DNA from 3 places in the Paenibacillus sp. MMO-58 genome. Region 1 is predicted to be linked to each of the others. Evidence: riboswitches for the same ligand, from Rfam matches in the RefSeq annotation. Region 1 holds a riboswitch; each other region holds the start of a gene.
What was found. A riboswitch is a leader RNA that binds a small molecule or an ion and turns the genes downstream of it on or off. The one in region 1 is predicted to bind cyclic di-AMP.
Positions count from the first base shown of each region.

Region 2: linked by a shared signal. The riboswitch ahead of WFJ73_RS13665 (KamA family radical SAM protein) and the one ahead of WFJ73_RS31525 (C40 family peptidase) in region 1 are both predicted to bind cyclic di-AMP.
Region 3: linked by a shared signal. The riboswitch ahead of WFJ73_RS16015 (TrkH family potassium uptake protein) and the one ahead of WFJ73_RS31525 (C40 family peptidase) in region 1 are both predicted to bind cyclic di-AMP.

Region 1 covers NZ_JBBCVY010000020.1:25,867-29,142, reverse strand. The annotation lists gene WFJ73_RS31530 (hypothetical protein) at 1-789, shown strand, start outside; cyclic di-AMP (ydaO/yuaA leader) riboswitch at 1,100-1,256, shown strand; gene WFJ73_RS31525 (C40 family peptidase) at 1,262-1,729, shown strand; gene WFJ73_RS31520 (MFS transporter) at 1,844-3,061, opposite strand; gene WFJ73_RS31515 (GNAT family N-acetyltransferase) at 3,170-3,276, shown strand, end outside.
Region 2 covers NZ_JBBCVY010000004.1:3,907-7,182, reverse strand. The annotation lists gene WFJ73_RS13670 (alpha/beta hydrolase) at 1-359, opposite strand, end outside; gene WFJ73_RS13665 (KamA family radical SAM protein) at 427-1,434, opposite strand; cyclic di-AMP (ydaO/yuaA leader) riboswitch at 1,617-1,755, opposite strand; gene WFJ73_RS13660 (hypothetical protein) at 1,853-2,203, opposite strand; gene thiD (bifunctional hydroxymethylpyrimidine kinase/phosphomethylpyrimidine kinase) at 2,270-3,097, opposite strand; gene thiO (glycine oxidase ThiO) at 3,121-3,276, opposite strand, start outside.
Region 3 covers NZ_JBBCVY010000005.1:610-3,885, reverse strand. The annotation lists gene WFJ73_RS16020 (potassium channel family protein) at 1-305, opposite strand, end outside; gene WFJ73_RS16015 (TrkH family potassium uptake protein) at 323-1,663, opposite strand; cyclic di-AMP (ydaO/yuaA leader) riboswitch at 1,735-1,896, opposite strand; gene WFJ73_RS16010 (CPBP family intramembrane glutamic endopeptidase) at 2,147-3,276, shown strand, end outside.

The sequences.
Region 1 (3,276 bases):
ACGATCAAGCACTTTTATATCGTTATCCTGCTATTCCTGTACCAGCTGCTATGGGGGTTCTTCCTTTACCGGTTTATCGATTCAGTCGTAGCTCCTCTGCTGCGCCGGTTCCCGGATCATTCCCCGTCCAAAGCAGCCGTCCAGCTATTTTTGAGCGAAGCGCAGTTCCAGATTATGAAGACGGATTTGCTCACTCCATACCTGTGGCTGCTTGGCGGCTTATTCGCCGCAAGAATGCTGCTCTCTCCGTTATTTAACGCGGGACTGCTCTACTCCCTGCAGCATGCGACCGATGCAGGAGGAACGCAGTTCCTGCAAGGTATCCGCCGGGCATGGAAGCCGGTTACCCTGCTCTACTGGATCGAAACGATTCTTGCTCTCGCTCCTGCATGGTGGCTGCTGCCCAAGGGACTTGAAGCCCTCCTTCACAGCCGCTCGATTGGAGCCTTGCTGCAGCAGACTCTTCCCGCTGCTGGAGGCTGGCTGTTATGGGGCATCCTGCTCCATCTACTGTTCCTAGCCATGCAGCTTGGGGCGACAAGCGGCAAAACCGGCGGTATTTTCCAATCCCTTGGCACAGCCGTTAAGCATCTTCTGCCTTTTGCCGGATTATCGCTTCTCATGTGGGCGATCGGCTCGGGAATCGGATTGTTTGTCAGCGGCTTCTCCCTCGTATGGGCCGGCTTTATCGCCCTTCTTGTCCACCAAGGCTATCATCTTGTCCGTACCCTAATGAAAGTATGGACTCTAGCCTCCCAATACGACATTTTAAGATCAAAGGAAGTTTAAAATTTTCTCATAATTATAGAAGCAGCCCGCCCTGCGACCTAGTCACAGCGCGGGTTTTTCGCGTTTTTTCGGGATCGCTCGTCCGCCATTCTCCAAATAAACCAACATATCGGCTAGCAAAACCACATAGTAAAGAGTTAGTAAATCTTTATAGTGCTTCTCTGCTAGTCTGCGCGCCCTACATGAAGACTACTAACCGCAGGATACAAGCTTTTCCGCTTTCATTAGTCAAAAGGTTGCATGAGAATTATTAGAAATTGCCGCATAGAGGAGGAGATAAACGAAAATTACCGAATAGTTACCAAGTACATAAAACAAACTGCCTAATTCCTTGTACTGGAAACGGGGGAACCACCCCTGGGTGAATTGACTTCGACGTCCGAATGATTCTATCGGCGCCCGAGAAGTCATAGGGATCCTTCAACCGAACCCCACAGCTAACCTCGTCGGCATTGGAAGGAGCTTTACCGCTTTGAAAAAGGTTACAGCACTACTCCTTGGACTTGCGCTAATGCTAGCTTTTCAGGCTGGAAGCGTTTTCGCAGACTCCAAAATGGACGGCATTGTCAGCAACTTGATTGGCACGCCGTACGTTGCAGGTGGAACATCCACGAAAGGATTCGACTGCTCCGGATTTACTTCTTATGTTTTCGACAAAATGGGCATCGATCTTCCTCGTACTTCCACTTCGCAATCTGAAACAGGTAAGAAGATCGCAAAAAGCGATCTAGTGGCCGGAGATCTCGTGTTCTTCAACACGAACGGTCGTGGTGTATCTCATGTCGGCATTTATGTAGGGGATGGCAAGTTTGCTCATGCATCGTCCAGCAAGGGCGTTACGATTAGCAGCCTTAGTGACTCTTATTATGTCAACCGGTATGTGACTGCTCGACGTGTCATGGACCCTAGCACTTTTGATAAATATGCCGACGAACAATAGAATCCAGCAGCCGTTTCCATCGGGACGGATTGGCAGGATTCCTGCAATAAAGCCGCATGCAGCTTGTCCCACCGGACAAACCGCATGCGGCTTTATTGTTTCCCGCTATTCTGTTTAGGCAACTGCCGTCTGCTGCTTCCGGCCGAGCGCCAGCATCGCAAGCAATACGACAAACATCGCAATAAGAAAAGCTCCTAGAATCCAGACTGTACGGTCCGCACCATAGTTGTCCATCATCCATCCCGTTAATTTCGGGAAGATCGCCCCGCCTACGCCTCCGCAAGCGACAAGCAGACTGGTTGTCCGCTCCGTCATCCCCGGAATTAGTCCGTTCGCGAATACGAGAGCAATCCCGAACACGCCGGAGAAGAACAATCCGCTTAGTCCGACAAGAACCATCATGCCGCTTAACTGCCCAACGGCTCCCATCGCAAGAATAACGACGCAGGCCCCGGCAATCGCAACAAACAGATAGCGGATGTATCCGACACGATCCGCCAGCCGTCCGGCGAACAGACGCCCAAGGATCATCGTGCCCCAGAACAGACTAAGCGAGGAAGGGGCATTCGCTTCGGACATGCCGGAGCGTTCGATCATAATGGAAGGCAGATAATTGGAGAAGCTCATTTCCACGCCAACATAAATGACGAAAAATAACGCCGACAGCAGCAGGAACGGAATCGAGGCTCTCTTATACCCGAACCATCCTTTTGGACGCGGTTCGCCAGCTTCCCGCTCCGCCGCAGCCTTCTTCCCTCTGGCATGAAAACCGATCTTGTCATCGATTGGCCCAAACGATATCGTCATCCATAAGATAAAGGTAATGCCAGCAAGTGCCGATAGGATCGGGAATGATAATTGCCATACATCGTATCGGATCAATATGCTGGCCATCGTTGGCATCAGGAAGGCCCCGATTCCAAAGAACGTCTCCAGCTTGGTCATCGCATTAGCCTTGCCGTTCTCTTCCGCCAGATCAATGACCATGGCTCCAATGACGGATTCCGTCATACCAAATCCAAACCCGGCAAACAAGGCGATAAACAGCATCAGCCCCCAGGAGTCGGGAGTAAGGCTGTAAGCCGCTTCGCCAAGCGTCAGGAGACCAAGCGAGAGAAGCACTCCCCCTCTTTTGCCCAGCTTGGACGTAATAAACGGGGACAGCAATACGCCCACCAAAAAACCAAAGAACTGATTCATCATCCATTGCCCGCCGTCGTCATAAGACAAACCGTATTTATCGAGCATCTGCTCCATTACCGACCCGCCCACAACATGAGCTAATCCAATTACGAGATAAGACAAACAGCCAAGCGCTATTAATTTCCGCATCGTAAAAGTTCTCCTTCGTTGTCCTTCGCCAAATCCTCATGAAGTCGATTACCGAAATGTTATAATGGAAAGAAACTTATATAGATTCTTATTAATGAGGGAAGATCCATGACTAATTTTACTGATGAGGTACATTATAAACCATCTCTGGAGGATATGACTATCCAGCCGCTGGAAATCGATCATGCCCGGCAAATCTGCGGGTGGCAATACGA
Region 2 (3,276 bases), on a different contig from region 1:
CAAGGCTTATTAGGCTTACGCATCGACTTGCGCGGGTAGTACCGCCATAGGCCAACCTCATTGTCGCCAAGCTTTACGCGTTCGTAACCGGTGTAAATCTCAACGGTATTCAAATTACGGTTCGGAAATCCCATGGAATCCCGAATAAGCTGCAGCTGCTCGGCTGGCGACGGAGGCTGGGCTGGGGCAGCCTTTTGTTCCCCGGCCCATTTCCTAATAATCTGAAGCTCGTAAGGATCCAGATAACCGGCCCTCGTCTCTTCCGGATTAACCTTCACAATAACCTGCGTATCGTTCAAGTTTACTTCTTCCTGCTGAGACTGCAGGGCGTTCACAATTTCCTGGCTGTATACTCTCATTGACAGAAGCCTCCCGGGATGCGAAATGGTATCCCTTCTTACTTCTCCTTGAGCTTGCGAACATCCTTTATTTGTTCTTGGCAGGCTGACCGGAAGGCAGATAGACCATATGATCGTCATGCTCCGACAGATCCTCCAGCCACGATGCTTCTGGAGGACAATCCAGCATGATAAAACGGCCTTTTCCTTCTTCTTGATAGTGATGATATTTCACGTAGGCTTTGCCGCCTTCTATATCCAACAATTCAACCTTGCCATAATCATGGGCCATCAAAAGCCTGATCCGCTTTCCAAGCTCCGCGGTTAGTTCTTTTGCTTGCTGAACGATAGAAAACTGCGTTTGAAGGGACAGACTAGACTCGGGATATGAAGGATTAGGACGGTTAATAATAAAGGAATATGGCGAAACCCCAGCCTGGGACAGCTGATCAATCAGCTTGCCTAATAGAAGAGGGTCATTATTAACGCCCTTGACAATAGGGGTTTGATTAAGAACGACAACTCCCGCCTGGTGAAGGGCATTAAATGCTTTCTTCGCTTCGGACGTTAGTTCTCTCGGATGGTTAATCGTAGTCATCAAATAGATCCGCTTCTCCGGACTCGAGAACCGGCTTAACATCTCTAATAGTTCATGGTCCTCATAAATTCGCATTGGATTATGAACCGGCATTCTGGAATCCAGCCTAATCGTGCCGATATGCTCGATATCCCGCAGCTGCTCGATAATTCTAGTCAGCTTGGCAATACCTAACATCAGGCTATCTCCCGTCAACACAACCTTATGAATCTCATTATGTTCTGCGATGTAAGCAATTCCTTCTGCTGCATGGGATACGGGGAGAAGAACCATCGATTGATAAATGTGCTTACAGCCGGCAGCTTCCCAAGTGAACTCCTGGATCACGTGAGGGGCTTCGCCCGCCGCAATCAGATGCTTGCGGATCGGATCCTTCGGATCATCCCAGTCAATCAGATTTAAGTAATAATCATTGACGCGAAAATGCTTCTTAAGCCGTTCTCTTTCCGCCTCCGACAGACCTGCCGATCTACCGTTATCGGCCATTGGTTGTACCATTTCGCATCCCTCCAAAAGGTTATTAAAAGCATCACCTATGCCGGGAAGTCCATCCCACCTCCACGAAAAATGAAAAAAAAGACCCCCGCAGCACAGAGCATGAACATGGTCTGCGTGCATTTTGGGCCTTTAAAACAGAAAAAGACCCAGCAAGGGTCTATCGTTTGCAATGTTATTCGCAAAAGACCCATCTCAAAGCTGACGAGGTTAGCTGACGGACTCGGGATAGATGGTTCCCTACAGCCGATAACCGGCTGATTCGCCCCAAAAGATTGGTTTCCCCGCTTCTCGGCAACGCCGAGAACTAAGCTTATTATAATTATCTCACAATTCTTAATATTGTCAACAATTAATCAATAATAATCCCCGCCCAATTTCCCAAGGGATGGTTGGACGGGGTTACGTTAACTCTCTGCGGTTACTTCTTATCCACTTGAAGAAGAAATAAGTGCTTAACCGAAAATGTATCCTTGATGGTATCTTCGGATATAACATTCAGCTTGATGAGACCGGCGATTTTGGAGGTATCGGGCTTCGAAAGCAACCGCCATACATCGGGATCGGGAAGAGCAGCATACAGCTTGCTCTCATCAAATTCCTTGCGCTCCTGAGAAACAATCTTCACCTTGTAGCTGCCTACCTCCAGTTCGGAGAGGTCCAGCTCGGCGCAATGCTGTATAATTTCACCGCGCAGCTCGGATAATTCCTGCTCGATTTCCTTCTGCTTTTGCTTAAGCTGATAATAACGCTTGACTTTGTTATCCTCCACCACATTCACGCTCCTCTTAATCAAATGTATGATCAGAGGTGTGAAATTAGGACTAGATCTTGTCCACTATCTGGCAACTAGCCCTCTCTTGCGGTATGCCCAATGATTCGTTGGGCCATGTCCGCTGCCGACGATAATGCCGTCTTCAATGGCGGCTTGTATATAGGCTTTTGCCTGGCGAACGGCTTCCTCGATTTCAAGCCCTTGAGCGAGGCCTGCAGTGAGCGCAGCCGAATACGTACAACCGGTGCCATGGGTGCGGGCCGTTTCGATCCGTCTGCCTGCCAGCTCGCTATAACAACTGCCGTCGAAGAGCAAATCCACCGCTTCAGCTCCTGCTTCATGCCCGCCCTTGATCAGGACATAACGGGCGCCGAGGCTGGACAGCTTTTTCGCCGCTTCGAGCTTGTCGGCCTTGTTGCGAACGGCCATCCCGGTCAGATGCTCGGCCTCCGGAATGTTTGGCGTAATAATCATCGTGAGCGGCAGCAGCTTGCGGCTTAAAGCCCGGACGGCTTCTACCTGCAGGAGCGACGCGCCGCCTTTGGCGATCATAACCGGGTCTACCACAACCTTCTTCCAGCCGAAGAAAGCAATCGCCTCGGCTACTTCCTCAATAATCTCGGCACTAAACAACATGCCGGTCTTCAAAGCATCAACGCCGATATCGCTGCCGACGGAGTGAATCTGCGCCTTTACCGCTTCCTTGGCGAGCGGGTATACGCCTTGCACGCCAAGCGTATTTTGCGCTGTAATCGCCGTTAAGGCCGACATCCCGTAAGCGCCAAGCTCCTGGAATGTTTTCAAATCCGCCTGAATGCCTGCTCCGCCGCCGCTGTCCGAGCCGGCAATCGTCAAAGCCCGGGCTACATTGCCGTTTATGTATTCCGCCATTTTTATTTCACCCCGTTTATCGTTTAGTAGGAAAACCGTTCCGGCGCAAACGCCGGCAGCCTGCTGCCGTTATCGATATAATCGGCCACAACCTGTGCCGTTACCGGGCTGAGAAGAATGCCGTTGCGGTAATGGCCCGCCGCCATAAGGACGCGGCCGCCCGATTCCTGCAGCGGTCC
Region 3 (3,276 bases), on a different contig from region 1:
ATTGCTTTGGCTACAACCCGCTTCACGCCCAAATCCTTCAATAATATAGTCGTCAGTATGCTGGCCTGAATGTCATCGCCAATCGCCACGACTCCGCAGTCAAAATTACGAACGCCAAGTGATCGCAGCGTCTCTTCGTCCGTGCAATCCGCCGACACCGTATAGGTCAGCACATTGCTCATCTCCTGAACGGCTTCCTCATCCCGGTCGATTCCCAGCACCTCGTAGCCCAGCTTAATGAGTTCTCTTCCAAGACTGGAGCCGAACCTCCCCAAGCCTACGATCACAAATTGATTGTTCTTCATTCTTGCTCTCTATTCCCCTATCCAATCGTAATTTTGCCTTCCGGGTACCGGTACAGCTCTTTCTCTGTTTTTGGTCCAAGCGCGTAAGCAAGCGTCAGAGGACCAAGCCGGCCGGCGAACATCGTTAACGCAATGACTATTTTGCCGAAAAACGTCAGCTCGGGCGTAATGCCCGTCGTAAGGCCAACAGTGCCAAACGCCGACGTTGTTTCGAATAAAATTTTCAGGAACTGCTGGTCTTCCGTTGTGGACAGCAGCATCGTTACAAATATAACCAGCGTGAGCGACAGCATCGTAATCGTTAGCGCCTTGAAGATCCGGTCCTTTCCAAGCCTGTAATGGAAAAGAACGATATCTTCCCTCCCGCGGATCATCGCGATAACCGCCCCGACCATCGTGGTAAAGGTTGTTGTCTTGATTCCTCCGCCTGTAGAGCCCGGCGAAGCGCCTATAAACATCAGAATAACGGTGAAAAAGACGGTAGCCTGCCGAAGCTGGGTATAATCCAGCGTATTGGCCCCTGCTGTTCTTGGCGTAACGGACTGGAAGAAGGAAGCCAGAATCTTTTCGCCCCAATTGAGTGATCCCATCGTATTGCTGTTCGAAAACTCGAAAATAAAGATAACAAGGGCACCAACGGCAATCAGGATGCCGGTTGTCGAGAGGACAACCTTGCTGTGCAGCGAGAGCCGTTTGTTTTTCCGGTACTCCAGCAAATCCGCCATTACAATAAAGCCTAATCCGCCAAAAATAATGAGCAGCATCGACACGATATTAACGAGCGGGTCGCCTACATACATCGTTAAGCTGCGGAAATGGCCGAAGATATCAAAGCCTGCGTTGTTAAAGAAGGAGATAGAATGGAAAACACCGTACCAAACCGCTCGCCCCAACGGCATATCAAACGCAAACCGAACGGCGAACAGAATAGCGCCAACCAGCTCAATCGTTAAAGAGTAGAAAATAACCCTTCGAATTAACCGGACGATCCCTTCCATACTCGTCTGATTCATGGCTTCCTGCAAAATGAGCCGTTCCTTAAGCGAAATCCTCTTGCGCAGCACCAACGCAATCAGCGTGGCCATTGTCATAAAGCCTAATCCGCCAATTTGAATAAGCGAGAGGATGATAATTTTGCCAAAGGTAGAGAAGTATGTACCCGTATCGACAACAACAAGGCCGGTCACGCAGGTCGCAGAGGTTGCCGTAAACAACGCATCGATAAAGGGCAGGCGCGAGCCATCGCTTGAGGCGAAGGGCATCGACAGCAGCACGGCTCCAATCACGATAATCATGGCAAAACCAAAGACAAGAATCCTTGGCGGCGACCATTTCAGAATATTGAGATAGTTGGACATTCTTGTCTCCTTTTAATGGATCTTTCAACATTTGGGCATAAAAAAAAGCACGGGAACTCCCATGCTAGATGAGTCCTGTTCCACACAGCCTACGAGGTTAGCTGACGGATTCGGGCCTGGAAAGGCAGCCCTATTCAAGCGGAATGCTCGAAATTCACCCCATGCTGTCGGATTGCTCCGGACAGCGGTTTGGTTCCCCCGTTTTCAAAAACGAAACTCGGCTGATACGATTCGATTAATATGACGTTTACGATTATACGCCTAAACGACGGAAACGATCAAAATGAACTTAAGCGATAATTAAGCGGAATTCGCTCAAAAACGGGCAATGCTATAAAGCAAAGGGTTACTTACTGGCTGCAAGTCCTTATTTCATCGCTTTCCGTTGCCATACTCCACTTTCGCCTGCATTGGATAAATCAGGTTAATAGTGGTATTGTTACTGTAGCGAAGCATCGTCTGAATTCGAAATGGAGGTTTTGTATGATCCCTTCCATCGCTCCTCATGATTGGAAAAGATTCCTGTGGGCTGCTGTCGCAGGCGCAATTATTTTCATCTTTACCCAGTTCGGCCCTGCAGCCGGGGACCAGCTGTTCTCAAGCTCAACACCTGAAGTTATTGCAAAAAGCGAAGCCGAGTCAACCGCTAAGAAGTTCGTTCAGGAACATTTCGGCAAAACAGCCGTAGCCGCCCATACGATTTATCAGACCGACAGTCTGGCAAACGGTTATTTCTCCAAGGAAGAGCTGCTAGGAAAGTTCGAAGATAAATATGACGCCAAGTTCCCGACCGATACGTTCCAGGTCAATCTGGATCTGGAGGACGGGACAAAAGCTTATGTCTACGTACATATGACTAACGGCAGTATTACAGGCTGGCATTGGCTTGGCGGTCAATCTGCCGGCAATGCTCAATCGGTTCAAACGTCAGCGAAGGCTTTTGCCGAAACGAAAGGGTTCCGGTCGGAAGAATTGGACAGCATATACATCAATGACCAAGGAGACGCTGTGCTGCATCCTACCGGTTATACGCTTGGAGACGCTTCTCTTGAGCTGATTATAGGAGTAGGCCTTGTTGATGATAAAGCAGTGATCACCAGATACAAGCCAGCTTTCCAAGCACCGGCCGATTACGTCTCTTACGTGGAAGGCCAGAAAAAGACGGGCAGCGCGCTGTCTGTTGTCAGCCTGGCGTACATGTGCTTCATCTCCCTGGTTTTATCGCTTATTTACGCGATTTTGTACAGAGGGCACACGACCTTTAAACGCGGGATATTTATCAGCCTGGTGTTTATCGTATTCTACATTTATAACAATCTCAATGTTCTCGACGGTATCATGGCAACCTTTGGCGAGCAGAGCCGGTCGGATGCCGAGATGAAAGCTACCGTCATGATTACCGTCGTGCTGCTGATTCCGGTTGGTCTTGCCGTTTATTTCGCCTTAGTCGCCGGTGACGGGATGTGGCGCTCGCAAAAACGTCCCTTATGGCCGGGATTCCGCGAGCGAGGCTATGGCGAGCATGTCTGGCGCAGCGTTGGCCTTTCCTATCTCTTTGCAGCTATTATCCTTGGGGCGCAAGCGATCATTATGGTCGCCATGAAGTTCCTTGC